DNA from 3 places in the Rahnella sp. PAMC25617 genome. Region 1 is predicted to be linked to each of the others. Evidence: predicted binding sites of a transcription regulator. Region 1 holds the regulator's gene; each other region holds the start of a gene.
The links. The regulator PurR, encoded in region 1, represses purine synthesis genes. The targets are predictions, from matches to a motif close to CANGCAAACGTTTGCNTG.
Positions count from the first base shown of each region.

Region 2: ACM615_RS15790 (amino acid aminotransferase) is a predicted target of PurR. The motif match lies at 4,182-4,199, and genes of this name have one in related genera.
Region 3: glyA (serine hydroxymethyltransferase) is a predicted target of PurR. The motif match lies at 1,344-1,361, and genes of this name have one in related genera.

Region 1 covers NZ_JBOCUM010000006.1:233,459-238,509, forward strand. Annotated here, with positions in the region: gene ACM615_RS07060 (C40 family peptidase) at 396-1,301, shown strand; gene ACM615_RS07065 (YnhF family membrane protein) at 1,477-1,638, opposite strand; gene purR (HTH-type transcriptional repressor PurR) at 1,901-2,926, shown strand; gene punR (DNA-binding transcriptional activator PunR) at 2,977-3,882, opposite strand; gene punC (purine nucleoside transporter PunC) at 4,019-5,051, shown strand, end outside.
Region 2 covers NZ_JBOCUM010000012.1:176,292-181,342, forward strand. Annotated here, with positions in the region: gene ldtD (L,D-transpeptidase) at 1-1,424, shown strand, start outside; gene ACM615_RS15780 (YcbK family protein) at 1,604-2,155, shown strand; gene ACM615_RS15785 (MBL fold metallo-hydrolase) at 2,205-2,852, shown strand; gene ACM615_RS15790 (amino acid aminotransferase) at 2,928-4,118, opposite strand; gene ompC (porin OmpC) at 4,360-5,051, opposite strand, start outside.
Region 3 covers NZ_JBOCUM010000003.1:394,278-399,328, reverse strand. Annotated here, with positions in the region: gene hmpA (NO-inducible flavohemoprotein) at 1-1,161, opposite strand, end outside; gene glyA (serine hydroxymethyltransferase) at 1,466-2,719, shown strand; gene ACM615_RS04010 (3-phenylpropionate MFS transporter) at 2,883-4,043, shown strand; gene csiE (stationary phase inducible protein CsiE) at 4,040-5,051, opposite strand, start outside.

The DNA of each region.
Region 1 (5,051 bases):
TGCGCAAACACAATACTTTCTATTGTAACGACGCCAGCCATCAGATAAAAACGCCATTTTTTGTGGGGTCTTTCTCAATACTGGCATTTTATTAAACAATTTTTGGCGGCTGCGCTGAACATCACATATTTAAAGATTCATCGAGAATAACATTTTTGCCGTTCGACGATAATGTCAGATTTGCAAAATAGTATTCTTTATCTCAAATATTAAGCTGATGAAAAATGGTTATTTTTTTTACTTAAAATGGCGCTTATTTCGACATAAAAAAAGCTATTAACTTTTTCTCACAATATGATCTAGAATCGAGTCAATTCGTGCTTTTTTGTCGGGTTCTTTTAAGCAATACTCTGACATCCCTGATGTTTAACCCAACCACTCATGGTAACGAAGCTATGCGCTTACTGTTCACGCTTTTTGTGCTGCTCTTTACCCAGCTGTTTCTTAATATGGCTCATGCATCGCCACAGACCCGCGTCTCTGCCGATCAGCGGAAGAGTCATGTTAATTCCGTGACGCCGGAAGAACGGCGAAAGCGAAAGACAGTGGCGGCGAAAACCAGTAAAAAAACAAAAGTCGCACCGGTGACAGAGAAAAAGACTCAGGAAAAAGCATCAAAATCGAAGAAGGTCAGCAGCACCGAACTGGTCAAACGCAAGACAACTTCTGAGAAAAGCGTAAAAACGACTCGGGCCGAAAGCAAAAAAGAAAAAACACTCAGGACAACGCGGGCCGAGAAAAAGACAGATAAAGCCACTAAATCACGAGCGCTTGCCAAAAACAGCAGTGAAAAAATCAGCAAGAAAGAAGCGTATGGCCGACACCGTAAAGGTAAAAAATTACGCGAAGAAGACACCAAACCTATTACGCTGAGTGCGACACATAAAAAACGCTATCAGCATGCACAACAAACGGCGATGACTAAGCTGATGCACCAGGTCGGCAAACCTTATCGCTGGGGAGGAACTTCTCCGAATACCGGTTTTGATTGCAGCGGTCTGGTCTATTACGCTTACAAAGATTTGATCCGCATTAAAATGCCGCGCACGGCAAACGAGATGTACCACCTGCGCGATGCAGCGCCGGTGAAACGTGGCGAACTTGAAAGCGGTGATCTGGTGTTCTTCAGAATCAACAACCGCGGCGCAGCGGATCATGTGGGTGTTTATGTTGGCAACGGCAAATTCATCCAGTCGCCAAGAACCGGTGAAGACATCAAAATCACCTCACTGGGCGACGATTACTGGCAAGACCACTATGTTGGCGCACGTCGGGTGATGACCCCAAAAACAATCCGATAATAAACAATTCGTTAAGTCTGAGGTTTCGCTAATCAGCCATTGAATAGCACTTAACGAAGAGTTTCTGCAGGGAAGAGTATCGGCGGTAACGGTCACTGCGTAAAATTGAAAAGGGCGATTCCTGTGAAAGGTATCGCCCTTTTTTGTTGCGTCTCACTACTGTCTCACTGCCAGATTAGTTCATCACTGCCGTGAAGCTGAAAGCGATAATCATGAGCAAAGCGCATACCGTGGTGATCAACGATAACTTCAGGTTGCTGTCCATCAAACCCCCTTTCGGATCAAGTTGTGGCGTTTCTTTTAGCCACACTAAATGTGTGCCAACGCATTTTCGCATAATTCACTTTTAAAATCTTCTGCTGAATGAAAATGTGAACATGACAATTTTACTTCCACTTTCATGCATTATAAGAGAAAATTGTCGGTTAACACGCCTGTGTGCCGGTCGATTTCACCCGAGAGCATTTCACGCCTCATTCTGAAGAATCCACCCAATGATTACACTGCCCTTTTAGATGTCCGCAGTGTAATCAACGCAAGCAAACGATTAACATAATGCTAACGTGCTGAAGCACGGAAGTTCAGGAGTCATTCTTTACATGGCAACGATTAAAGATGTCGCAAAGCGCGCTGGCGTTTCCACTACAACCGTGTCGCACGTCATCAATAAAACACGTTTCGTCGCCGAAGAAACCAGGGAAGCGGTGCTGCTTGCCATTAAAGAGCTACATTATTCTCCGAGCGCCGTAGCCCGTAGTCTTAAAGTGAATAACACCAAGACGATTGGTCTGCTGGCAACCTCCAGTGAAGCGCCCTATTTCGCCGAGGTGATTGAAGCCGTCGAGAACAGCTGCTTCTCCAAAGGCTATACGCTGATCTTGTGTAACTCGCACAACAATCTGGAAAAACAACAGGCCTATCTGCAAATGCTGGCGCAAAAACGCGTCGATGGTCTGCTGGTCATGTGCGCGGAATACCCTGACGAATTACTCAATATGCTTGAAGAGTATCGTTCGATTCCGATGGTGGTGATGGACTGGGGCGAAGCGCGTAAAAACTTCACCGACAGCATTATCGATAATGCTTTCGAAGGCGGTTATATGGCCGGACGCTATCTGATCGAACGCGGGCATCGTGATATTGGCGTGATCCCGGGACAGCTGGCGCGTAATACCGGCGGCGGTCGTTTCCAGGGTTTTGTCAAAGCGCTGACGGAAGCCAATATCCCGCTTCGCGAAGAATGGGTGGTTCAGGGCGATTTCGAGCCGGAGTCAGGTTATCAGGCGATGCATAAGATTCTGATGCAGAAACAACGCCCCACCGCCGTCTTCTGCGGGGGCGATGTCATGGCAATGGGCGCAATTTGCGCCGCTGATGAGCTCGGATTGCGCGTCCCGCAGGATATTTCGGTGATTGGTTACGATAACGTGCGTAATGCGCGGTACTTCTCTCCGGCACTGACGACCGTGCATCAGCCGAAAGAACGGTTGGGTGAGATGGCCTTTACTATGTTGCTCGACCGCATCGTCAGCAAACGTGAAGAATCACAGACCATCGAGGTGCATCCGAAACTGGTTGAGCGTCGTTCGGTGGCCGATGGCCCGTACCGCGACTATCGCCGTTAATGTTTGCCTTTAATCTTTTATAACGCCTGCTTTTGCAGGCGTTTACTTTCTCAGTCCCGCAGCCATTCACGGTTCATCGTTTCTGTATCACCCATATATTCCAGCAACCACGCCAGTGAAGGTGACGGATTGCTCTGGTCCCACGTCAGGCAACATGGGCTGTCAGGGAAGGTATTCTCCAGCGCCAGAACCTGCAATGCCTGCTGTTCAATGCGGTGGCTCACGCGATGTACCGGCATCATTCCTACGCATAAACCTTCACTCAGACATTCAAGCGCGCAGGTCCAGTCCGGCACAACCAGACGCCGCTGGTTATCAAGCGTCCAGGTATCACGCTTGGGCAACGTCCGCGAGGTGTCTTCAAGACACAATGCGGGATAAGGCCTGAGCTGGTCATCACTGAGCGCACCCGGTAACTGCGCCAGCGGATGCTGCGGGCTGACCACGCAGTGCCAGTCCATAAACCCCATATCGCGAAAACTGAAACGTCCACCAACCGGTATCGCCCGCGTCGCACCGATTGCCACATCAGCACGTCCGTCAACCAGTGCGTCCCACACACCATTAAACACTTCGGAATGAATAATCAGTTCCGTGTCAGGAAAATGACGATAGAAATCCAGCACCAGTCGCCGTGTTCTTGCCGGTTTAACGATTCTGTCGACAGCAATACGTAACTCGCCCCGCCAGCCGTTGGCAACCTGCTGACACTGGCGTCGTGTAGCTATCATTTTTTTTATCAGAACCCGCGCTTCATCCACGAAAACTTTGCCCGCTGGCGTTAAAACGACGTCACGGTGTCGACGTTCAAACAAGGGCACCGCCAGCCATTGTTCGAGCTGACGAACGGTGTAGCTGATGGCAGAAGGCACCCGATGTAGATCCTGTGCCGCCGCACTGAAGCTTCCGGTTCTTGCCACCGCATCAACGACTTCAAGAGCGTATTCTGACCACATATTTTAGCCTTCAATATTTTTGATAGCAGAGTGCAAATATTAACGTTTCACAACGCTGTTATCAAAGCGTTAAAATCTGCCTCCGAACAGATCCCTGCATCAAATCATCTGCAATAAATAAATTAACGAGATAATAATGAAACCCTCCTTTGGATTTATGCTCTATCTGGCTGGCCTGAGCATGCTCGGCTTTTTAGCCACAGATATGTACCTCCCTGCGTTCAGCGCAATGCAAACCAGCCTGATGACCAGTCCGGGAATGATCAGCGCCAGCCTGAGTATTTTTCTCGGCGGATTCGCCATCGGACAATTGCTGTGGGGACCGCTGTCAGACCGCATTGGCCGCAAACCGGTTTTACTGCTCGGTCTGATGCTGTTTGCCGTCGGCTGTCTGGGCGTGATTTGGGTCGAGAACGTGCGCGCCCTTCTGGCGCTGCGTTTCTTACAGGCCATGGGCGTCTGTGCAGCCGCAGTGACCTGGCAGGCAATCGTGGTGGACCGTTTTTCAGCGGATGTCGCTAAAAAAACCTTCGCCAGCATTATGCCTTTAGTGGCACTTTCGCCAGCGCTGGCGCCTTTGCTTGGCGCCTGGGTGCTCAACCATTTTGACTGGGAAGCGATATTTGCCCTGCTGACTGCAGTGGCCGCCTTGTTGCTTATCGCCACCTTCACGCTGCGGGAAAATAAGCCGGCAGAACACAAATCTGCCGACAAAGCGAGCTTTGGCACGTTGCTGAAATCGCGCGTTTACAGCGGTAATGTCATGATTTACGCCGCCTGCTCCGCCGGTTTCTTTGCCTGGCTGACGGGGTCGCCGTTTATTCTGAGCAATATGGGCTATTCGCCGGGCGTGATTGGCCTGAGCTATGTTCCGCAGACCATCGCTTTCCTGCTTGGAGGCTTCGGCTGCAGGTTGCTCATCAGCAGGTTAGATGGGAATAAAATTTTACCCTGGCTGCTGACAGGGTATGGCCTGAGTGTTGCGGGTCTGTTCTGTGTCGCCATGTTCACTGATGCCGGGTTGGTGAGCTTGTTGATCCCGTTCTGTTTCATGGCTCTGGTGAATGGCGCAATCTATCCAATTGTTGTGGCAAATGCATTAATGCCATTTCCTGCTAATACAGGGAAAGCGGCTGCGTTGCAAAATACCCTGCAATTGGGATTGTGTT
Region 2 (5,051 bases), on a different contig from region 1:
ACGGGGATAAGTGGCTTTACGGTACGACGCCGTACAAGATGACCACACCTTCGCTGACAGTGATTAATCAGTGGCAACTGGCGGTGCGCCAGGGTGATACCGCGCACTATATGTCGACTCTGACGCCACAGCACCCTTATTACGCCAAAATGCATGACGCGTTGAAAACGATGCTGGCGGACAACCGTCCGTGGCCTGCGATGCGCGGTTCAGCAAGCTTGCGACCTGATCAAATCAGTGATGATGTTCCGGCGCTGCGTGAGATCCTCACCCGAACGGGCATGATGGTGGCCTCGCCGCAGGAAACCAGTGCGCCTAAACCGACGGATGAAACCATAGCCCCGAATACGCCGGGGAGCGCGGCGAATGATGATTTGTCTGTGGATGAAACCGCAGACAAAGCGCAGCCAGCCACCCCAGCGGTGAGTCCTTCTGCGACGTCGGTCCAGGATGTTCTGCCTTCGGTTCAGTCCACTGAAACGCCGGCACCGGCTGCTTCTGTAGCTGTTGCGAATAATCAGTACACGCCAGATTTAGTGGAAGCAGTAAAACGTTTTCAGAAATGGCAGGGACTTGAGGCGGATGGGATTATCGGCGGGCGTACGCGCCAGTGGCTGAATGCTTCACCACAGCTGAGAGCCACTTTACTGGCGCTGAATATTCAGCGTTTGCGAATTCTGCCAGGGAATGTGAATACCGGAATTATGGTCAACATTCCAAACTATCAGCTTACCTATTACCTTAACGGCAGTGAGGTGCTGTCGTCGCGGGTGATTGTCGGGCGTCCAAGCCGGAAAACGCCTCTGATGAGCAGTGCGCTCAATAATGTGGTAGTGAATCCACCGTGGAATGTGCCGACCACATTAGTGCGTGAAGATATTGTGCCGAAAGCCATGAACAATCCGGGCTACTTCCAGCAGCATGGTTATCAGGTATTGTCAGGCTGGAGCAATGACGCGGAAGTCATCGATCCTTCCATGATCGACTGGGCAATGGTGTCCCCTAATCACTTCCCTTACCGTATCCGTCAGGCTCCTGGAGTCAGCAACTCGCTTGGCCGGTATAAATTTAATATGCCGAGTTCTGATGCAATTTATCTGCATGACACGCCAAATCATAACCTGTTCAGCAAAGACATTCGTGCGCTGAGTTCAGGGTGCGTGAGGGTCAATAAAGCGTCTGAACTGGCGAATATGTTGTTACAGGATGCCGGCTGGAATGACACCCGTATCTCATCTGCATTGCAGGGCGGTAACACCACTTACGTGGCAATACGACATCACATACCGGTAAAACTGTTTTATCTGACGGCGTGGGTTGCAGATGATGGTAAACCGCAGTTCCGCACAGATATTTACAATTATGATTCCACAGTGAGATCCGGAGCACAAATTTTGCCTCAGGCAGAAATTTTGCTTCAATAAATGCAGTAAAACTAATCTGATAAGGGTCAGAGTATTTGGCCATACAACGAGCGTGAGCCACTGGCACGCTCGTTTTGCGTTTCAGGGTCGCTTGACTCGCTGATATTTGGCGGTTAAGGTTCGAAACGGTGCAAAAATCGCACTTCTTTTTGACTCTCTTATCGGATAGTAAACTGTTCATGAATGAAATCGACAAACATCGCCGTAAATGGCTGGCACTGGGCAGTGCCGCTATGGGGATTGCATTCCTTCCGGGTCGTGCATTCGCTACTCTTTCCACTCCTCGTCCGCGTATTTTAGTCGTTAATAACTTAAATACCGGCGAAACCCTCAAAACAGAGTTTTTTGATGGAAAGCGTTACAACAAGGATGAGTTGGCTCGATTGAATCATCTGTTCAGAGACTATCGGGCGGAAAAGGTTAAAGCTATCGATCCCGCCTTATTCGATCATCTTTATCGTCTGCAAGTTATGCTCGGCGGCACCAATAAACCTGTTCAGCTTATTTCCGGCTATCGCTCTCTGGCGACTAATAACAGCATGCGTGAACCAGGAAGCGGCGTAGCAAAACACAGTTACCACACGCTCGGACAGGCGATGGATTTCCATATTCAGGGAATCGAATTGAGCAATATCCGCAAAGCAGCGTTAAAAATGCGGATGGGTGGTGTAGGATATTATCCACGAAGTAACTTTGTGCACATCGATACCGGCCCCGCACGGACCTGGTGATGTGTGTAATTAATGGCCTGCCGATGTGCAGGCCATTTTGTGGAGCCCTATGAAAATCCATCTTATTACCGTCACGGCCTTCAGCCAGAACTGCTCTCTGATTTGGTGTACAAAGACTAATCAGGCCGCCATTGTCGATCCCGGCGGTGAAGCCGCACGTATTATTCAGGAAGTGTCTGCCAAAGGCGTTCTGGTTACTCAAATTTTGCTCACGCACGGTCATCTCGATCACGTAGGTGCCGCCGCTGAACTGGCTGCACATTATCAGGTGCCTGTTATCGGACCGCAGAAGGAAGATCAGTTCCTGCTTGATGCTTTGCCGACGCAGAGCCAGATGTTTGGCCTTGACCATTGTGACCCGCTGACGCCTGATACCTGGCTCGAAGAAGGTGACACTGTGAGCGTGGGCGAAGAAATCTTATCCGTATTACATTGCCCGGGTCATACGCCGGGGCATATTGTTTTCATCAATGATGAAGCGCGTATTGCCGTTTCCGGTGACGTGATTTTCAAAGGCGGCGTAGGGCGAAGTGATTTCCCGCGCGGTGATCATCAGGCGCTGATCCACTCGATTAAAACCAAGCTGTTGCCTCTGGGTGATGACATGGTCTTTATTCCAGGTCATGGCCCGATGTCTGACTTTGGTTACGAGCGTAAAAACAATCCTTTCCTGCAGGATGAAATGCCGGTCTGGTGATTATTGATTGCCTGAATACAAAAAGCCCGTCAGTGTCCTGACGGGCTTTTTTAATCGAGAAGCAGTGCTTAACGATTACAGTACGGCGACGATGGCTTCACACAGTGGTGCCATATTGTCGAGTGTGATACCCGCAACGTTGATACGTCCTGAATTCACCGCGTATACACCAAATTCATCACGTAAACGCAATACCTGATCTTTGGTCAGGCCGCTGAAAGAGAACATCCCGTTCTGATTGATAATAAAGCTGAAATCCTGCTGCGCCCCTTTTTCCTGCAAGGTGCTGACAAACAACTGACGCATACGGTGGATACGCTGACGCATATCGCTCAGTTCCTGCTCCCACAGCGTGCGCAAGGCTTCGTTACCCAGAATGGTAGCTACAACCGCTGCGCCGTGTGCTGGCGGGTTAGAGTAGTTTGCACGGATAACCGATTTCATCTGACTGAACGCGCGATCGGCGGTTTCAGCGTCAGTGGCGACTAACGTACAGGCGCCGACACGTTCATTATACAGGCCGAAGTTTTTCGAGTAAGAACTGGCGACCAGTAACTCTTTATGGCTGGCGACAAACAGGCGCAGACCCGCGGCATCTTCTTGCAGACCCTTAGCAAAACCCTGATAAGCAAAATCGAACAGCGGTAACCAGCCGTTTGCCACAGACAATTCAGCCAGCTTCGCCCATTGTTCTTCAGTCGGGTCGATACCCGTCGGGTTGTGGCAGCAACCGTGGAACAACACTACGTCACCGGCTTTCGCTTCGCTCAGGCTTTTCAGCATGCCGTCGAAATCAAGACTGTGATTGGCTGCGTCGTAATAGTTGTACTCTGCAACTTCCAGGCCTGAAGCGGAAAATACGCCTTTATGGTTCGGCCAGCTTGGATTGCTGACCCACACGCGCTTGGCGCTGGTTTGTGTCGCAATAAAATCTGCCGCAATGCGCAGGGCACCGGTACCGCCAGGCGTTTGTGCCGTGCGCGCTCGCTTGTCTGCAATCACTGCGCTGTCTTTACCGAACAGCAGTTCCTGCGTGCAATGTGCAAAATCAGGTAATCCGTCGATGCTGAGATAGGTTTTCGTTGTTTCATTTTCCAACAGAAACTGTTCGGCTTTCTTCACGCTGGCCAAAACCGGCGTTTTACCCGTTTCATCTTTATAAACACCAATCCCAAGATTGATTTTATTCGAGCGGTCATCAGCGCGGAAAAGATCGGTAAGACCCAGAATAGGGTCAGCAGGTGCTGCAGTGATTTTTTCAAACATGTCGGAAAATTCCATAGCCTGATATGACGAAAGAGGGCATCAGGGTACCGCCAGCGCTGTCGTTTGCCAACCGTTTGCGGCAAAAAGAAAGCAGAGTTGTGAGAAGGCGTGTGAGATTAAAATTTTTTATGGAAGAGGGTAGCAAAGTTCGTTTTTTGAATTGTTTAAATGCAAAAGGCAGAGCCGAAGCTCTGCCTTGATATCCACTTTGATGCGCCCGAAAGCGCATCGTTAAGCGATATTAGAACTGGTATTGCAGACCAACACCAACGACGTCGTCTGTGCTACGGCCGGATGCTTTGGTGTAGCTGTTGTCGTCCAGCAGGTTGATTTTGTAGTCAACATAGGTAGACATGTTTTTGTTGAAGTAGTAGTAAGTACCTACTTCTACGTATTTAACCAGGTCAGCATCGCCGCCGCCGTAGGTTGAATCGTTTTTGGTGAAGCCGTTCAGGTCCTTACCTTTAGACTGCAGGTAGGCGATAGATGGGCGCAGACCGAAATCGAACTGGTACTGAGCAACAACTTCGAAGTTCTGAGTTTTGTTAGCAATAGAGCCCGGGTTGCCGTAATCAGTGGTGTTACGTGATTCACCGTAGAAGGTCGCCAGGTACAGGTTGTTAGCGTCATATTTCGCGCCGAATGCGTATGCGTCAGCTTTATCACCAGCACCGTCACGCTTCTGCAGAGAGGTACGGTTAGAAGAGAAGTAAGCACCTGTCAGGCTAACACCGGAGTCGCCGATAGCATAAGCGGCAGAAGTACCCCAGCCGTCGCCATTGGAATCAACTGCGCCACGATCGTCACGACCTTCGTCGTTTTTACCCTGGTACTGTACAGCGAAGCTCAGGCCATCAACCAGACCGAAGAAGTTGCTGTTACGGTAAGTTGCCATGCCATTACCACGACCAACCATGAAGTTGTCGTTGTTCT
Region 3 (5,051 bases), on a different contig from region 1:
GAACTGCATAAAGCCGACGGGACCGCACAGGTAGAAATGCATCGCCGGATCATTCAGCTGTTCGCTGACTTTGCTCAGATCCATCAGCCCCTGATACTGAAAGTCCTCTCCCGGCAAATCATTTGCCTGTGGCTGGTTATACCAGACATGGCTCTCCAGCTGCGGCAGGTTTTTCTGCGCGCTTTTCACTTCACCGGCAAACGCATGAACCGCGCCGTTTTCAGCCGCGTGCAGCCACTGAACAGGCGCATGATGTCCGCGTTCTGCCAGCGTATTGAGCATACCTAACATCGGCGTCTGACCGACACCGGCAGAAATCAGCGCGACCGGCGTGGTATCGCTGATATCCATAAAGAAATCGCCGTGCGGGGCGGCCAGATGAATGATGTCGCCCGGCTGCGCAAAGTGATGCAGGAAGTTTGATACCGCGCCCTGGCCTTCGCGTTTAACGGCAATGCGGTAGGTTTTACCGTTCGGTGCCTGCGTCAGGGAATACTGACGGATTTCCTGATTTTCCAGCGAGGCATCGCGGATATACACCGCCAGATATTGTCCCGGCTGGAAATCCACCACCGGCAATCCATCGACAGGTTCCAGCAGGAAAGAGGTGATCAGTTCACTTTGCGGTTGTTTTTCGGCGATGCGGAATTCACGCGTACCGCGCCAGCCACCGGTTTTTTCTGCGCTGTCCTGATAAATCTCTGCTTCACGGTTGATAAACACATTCGCCAGCACGCCGTAGGCTTTGCCCCACGCATCCAGCACTTCCTGACCCGGGCTTAACATTTCATCCAGCGTTGCCAGCAGGTGTTCGCCGACAATGTTGTATTGATCCGGCTGAATGGTAAAGCTGGTGTGCTTTTGCGCGATGCGCTCCACCGCAGGTAATAATGCCGCCAGATTTTCGATATTGGCGGCGTAAGCACAGATGGCATCAAACAGCGCCTGACGCTGATCGCCGTTGCGCTGGTTGCTCATATTGAAAATGTCTTTGAGCTCGGGATTGTGCTCGAACATGCGGTCATAGAAGTGCGCGGTCAGTTTCGGACCGGTCGCTGCAAGCAAAGGAATAGTGGATTTAACGGTAGCGATAGTGGCTGAATCAAGCATAGTGAACTCCGTGTCTTTGTCGATTTCATTAAACATGTATTTTAAATGCATCTTATATAAACCCACAATTTCTGTAAACCCCCCTAAAGGGGTAAGGGCTTTTTAAGGTGAAGGGTGTGATGGAGCAGTGCGATGGGGGCTGAGTCACAAAGCTGAAATTTGTACATGTTCAGATGAATATTTATCCCTTGATTACGGGCAGAGGTTCGCAGATCAAAGCCTTGCTGTATCTGGAGCCAATCGTTTGCCTAAAAACCTCAAACTGACCCTATCCGAAGGGCGCTTAAACATTTACACTGTTGCGCAGAACCCGGAAGGGGCTTTTATTTTTAGTTTGTTGAGTCAGGAGATGCGGATGTTAAAGCGTGAAATGAACATTGCCGATTATGATGCTGAGCTGTGGGCAGCAATGGAAAAAGAAGTTGTTCGTCAGGAAGAACATATCGAGCTGATTGCGTCAGAAAACTATACCAGCCCGCGCGTTATGCAGGCTCAGGGTTCGCAGCTGACCAACAAATATGCCGAAGGCTACCCGGGCAAACGTTACTACGGTGGTTGTGAGTACGTCGACATCGTTGAACAACTGGCTATCGACCGTGCAAAAGAATTGTTCGGTGCAGATTTCGCTAACGTTCAGCCACACTCCGGCTCACAGGCGAACTTCGCGGTTTACACCGCACTGCTGCAACCAGGCGACACCATTCTGGGGATGAACCTCGGCCATGGCGGTCACCTGACGCACGGTTCACCGGTTAACCTGTCCGGTAAACTGTACAACGTGGTGCCTTACGGTATCGACGAAAGCGGCGACATCGATTATGACGACGTAAAACGTCAGGCCGAAGCGCACAAACCAAAAATGATCATCGGCGGTTTCTCCGCGTTCTCCGGTATCGTTGACTGGGCAAAAATGCGTGAAATCGCCGACAGCGTTGGTGCTTACTTCTTCGTCGACATGGCACACGTTGCCGGTCTGATTGCTGCGGGCGTTTACCCGAACCCGGTTCCGCACGCGCACATCGTGACCACCACCACGCACAAAACGCTGGCTGGCCCACGCGGTGGTCTGATTCTGGCGAAAGGCGGTGATGAAGAGTTCTACAAAAAACTGAACTCCGCTGTCTTCCCTGGTGGCCAGGGCGGCCCGCTGATGCACGTGATTGCCGGTAAAGCGGTAGCACTGAAAGAAGCGATGGAACCTGAGTTCAAAACCTACCAGCAGCAAGTGGCTAAAAATGCTCAGGCAATGGTCGCTGTGGTTCTGGAACGTGGCTACAAAGTGGTTTCCGGCGGTACGCACAACCACCTGTTCCTGATGGATCTGGTTGATAAAAACCTGACCGGTAAAGAAGCCGATGCCGCACTGGGCCGCGCTAACATTACTGTGAACAAAAACAGCGTGCCTAACGATCCGAAGAGCCCGTTCGTGACTTCCGGTGTACGTATCGGTACTCCGGCTATCACCCGTCGCGGCTTTAAAGAAGCTGAAGCGCGTGAACTGGCTGGCTGGATCTGCGACGTGCTGGACAACGTGAACGACGAAGGCACTATCGAACGCGTTAAACAGAAAGTTCTCGACATCTGTGCACGCTTCCCGGTTTACGCGTAATATTTGCGAAGCCGTAAAGCTGCTAAAACCCGCTCCGGCGGGTTTTTTTATGGGCATCTATCAGAATTTGTGAGCTGGCAGACATTACTGGAGTATGAAAGCGTCTGCGGATTGCTAGCGATTGTGAGCTTTGTCAAAGTATTGGCCTCACACCGGAGGATTTATGGAATTGCGTTCCACGCGCTGGCTTGCACTCAGTTATTTCACCTATTTTTTCAGTTACGGTATTTTTCTTCCCTTCTGGGGCTTATGGCTTAAAGGCGAGGGTATTTCCTCCGAAAGCATCGGCCTGTTGCTCGGCGCCGGTTTAGTCGCCCGTTTTCTTGGCACGTTAATCATTTCTCCCTCCATCAAAGACCCTTCGCATCTCATCACCGGTTTACGCATCCTCGCGTTGCTCACGCTGGCGTTTGCCGTCGGGTTCTGGTTTGGCAACGGCTGGGCGTGGCTGATGATCAACATTGCCGGTTTCAGCCTGTTCTTTGGTCCGCTGGTTCCGCTGACCGATGCGCTGGCCGGTACGCTGCAACGCCAGATCAATATGGATTACGGCAAAGTGCGCGTCTGGGGCTCGATTGCCTTTGTGATTGGCTCGGCGGTCACCGGTAAACTGGTGGAGGTCTACGGGCACAACGCGATCCTCTATACGCTGACCGCAGGCGTGGCTGCCATGTTGCTGGGAATGTTACTGCGCCCAAGCGTTAAACCGGTGGGAGAACCGCGGACCAGCGGTGCGCCGGCCATTTCGTGGAAAGCATTACTCGGCGAAAAACCGGTCTGGCGGTTCCTGTTATGCGTAACGTTATTACAGGGCGCACACGCCGCATACTACGGTTTCAGCGCGATTTACTGGCAGGATATCGGGTATTCTTCGACCACCATCGGGTATTTATGGTCGCTCGGCGTGGTCGCAGAAGTGCTGGTCTTCACTTTCAGTAAACAGCTGTTCAGCCGCTGGTCGGCGCGCAATATGTTGCTGCTATCCGCCGTGTGTGGCGTGGTGCGCTGGGGCATGATGGGCGCATTTACCGCATTGCCGTGGCTGATCGTGATTCAGATTTTGCACTGCGGTACCTTCACGGTTTGCCATCTGGCGGGGATGCGGTTTATCGCGGCGCGTCCGCGAGATCAGGTTATCCGCCTGCAATCGGTGTATTCCGCGCTGGCAATGGGCGGCGGTGTGGCGGTGATGACCATGGTGTCCGGCTTCCTGTTCGAACATCTGCACGCGGGATTGTTCTGGGTGATGGCGCTGCTGGTGGTGCCGGCGATTTTCCTGCGTCCGCAGGTCACGCCGTCAGCGCCTGAGGTGTCAGCCAGCTAGGGGGCTTCGAGCAGCGAGCGGATACGTTTTCGCTGCTCTTTGGCCAGTGGCAGTTGCGTGTGGATCACCAGCGGGTCGGCGTCGGTGCTGCGGGTGGCGTAAGGTGTGACAATCATCGCCACGCCGCTCGGGGCACCGAATTTATAGAAATCCGCCAGCGTCTGATATTTAATGTTCAGCGGCAGCAGCGTCGCCTCGCGGATTTGCTGTTCGACTGCTTCTTCCAGTTCAGGATTATCATGCGTCAGCAGCAGAATTTGTTTCTCCTGCAAGGCGTTACCCTGCATCAGCCATGCGCCGAAGGTGATCGCTACTAATCCGATTTCATCCTCTGAAAGCGTAATCAGATATTCGTGCTCAAACCCCGCCAACGCCTCACGAGTGGTGCGCACCAGTCGCGGATACATACGGTTCACTTCTTCCTGCATCAGATTGTCGATGCCAATGCCAAAATGACAGCGTTCAATCGCCGGACCCAGATGGGCGAAAAGCTGGCCGACCAGCCCTTCGTAGCTGCTGAATTTCATCCCGGCGATGTCCTGAAAACGCGCCACCATATTTTCAATTTCTAACAGCAGGCGCTGATCTTCCGTCGAACCGGAACTCTGATAACTGTGGTTTTTCAGCATCCGTAACATCAGGGTGAAAAACTCACATTCGCAGTCATCCAGCAGGCCGTTACTGAGTTCCTGTAACTGGATAAACAGTTCACGGGCGGCAGCATATTCGGGCTTTTCGCGCAGCCAGCGCCGCTGTTGTTCGGTAAAGCGTAAACCGGTCTGATCATTGTTCTGCCACAGACAGTATTGAAGACAAATCAGCATCAGCTGACGGTCATGACCGCTCAGCGGTTTGGGTAATAACGTGCCGCAGTCTTCCAGCATCATGCCCAGAAGATCGGTGCGCAGTGCCGCCTTCGGGCAGGTCTGGCCTTCGAAGGCGATGTGCAGCCAGGGGATAAAATGGCGGGAAACGAAGTCCGGTGAAATGCGTAATGTGCGGCGTAAT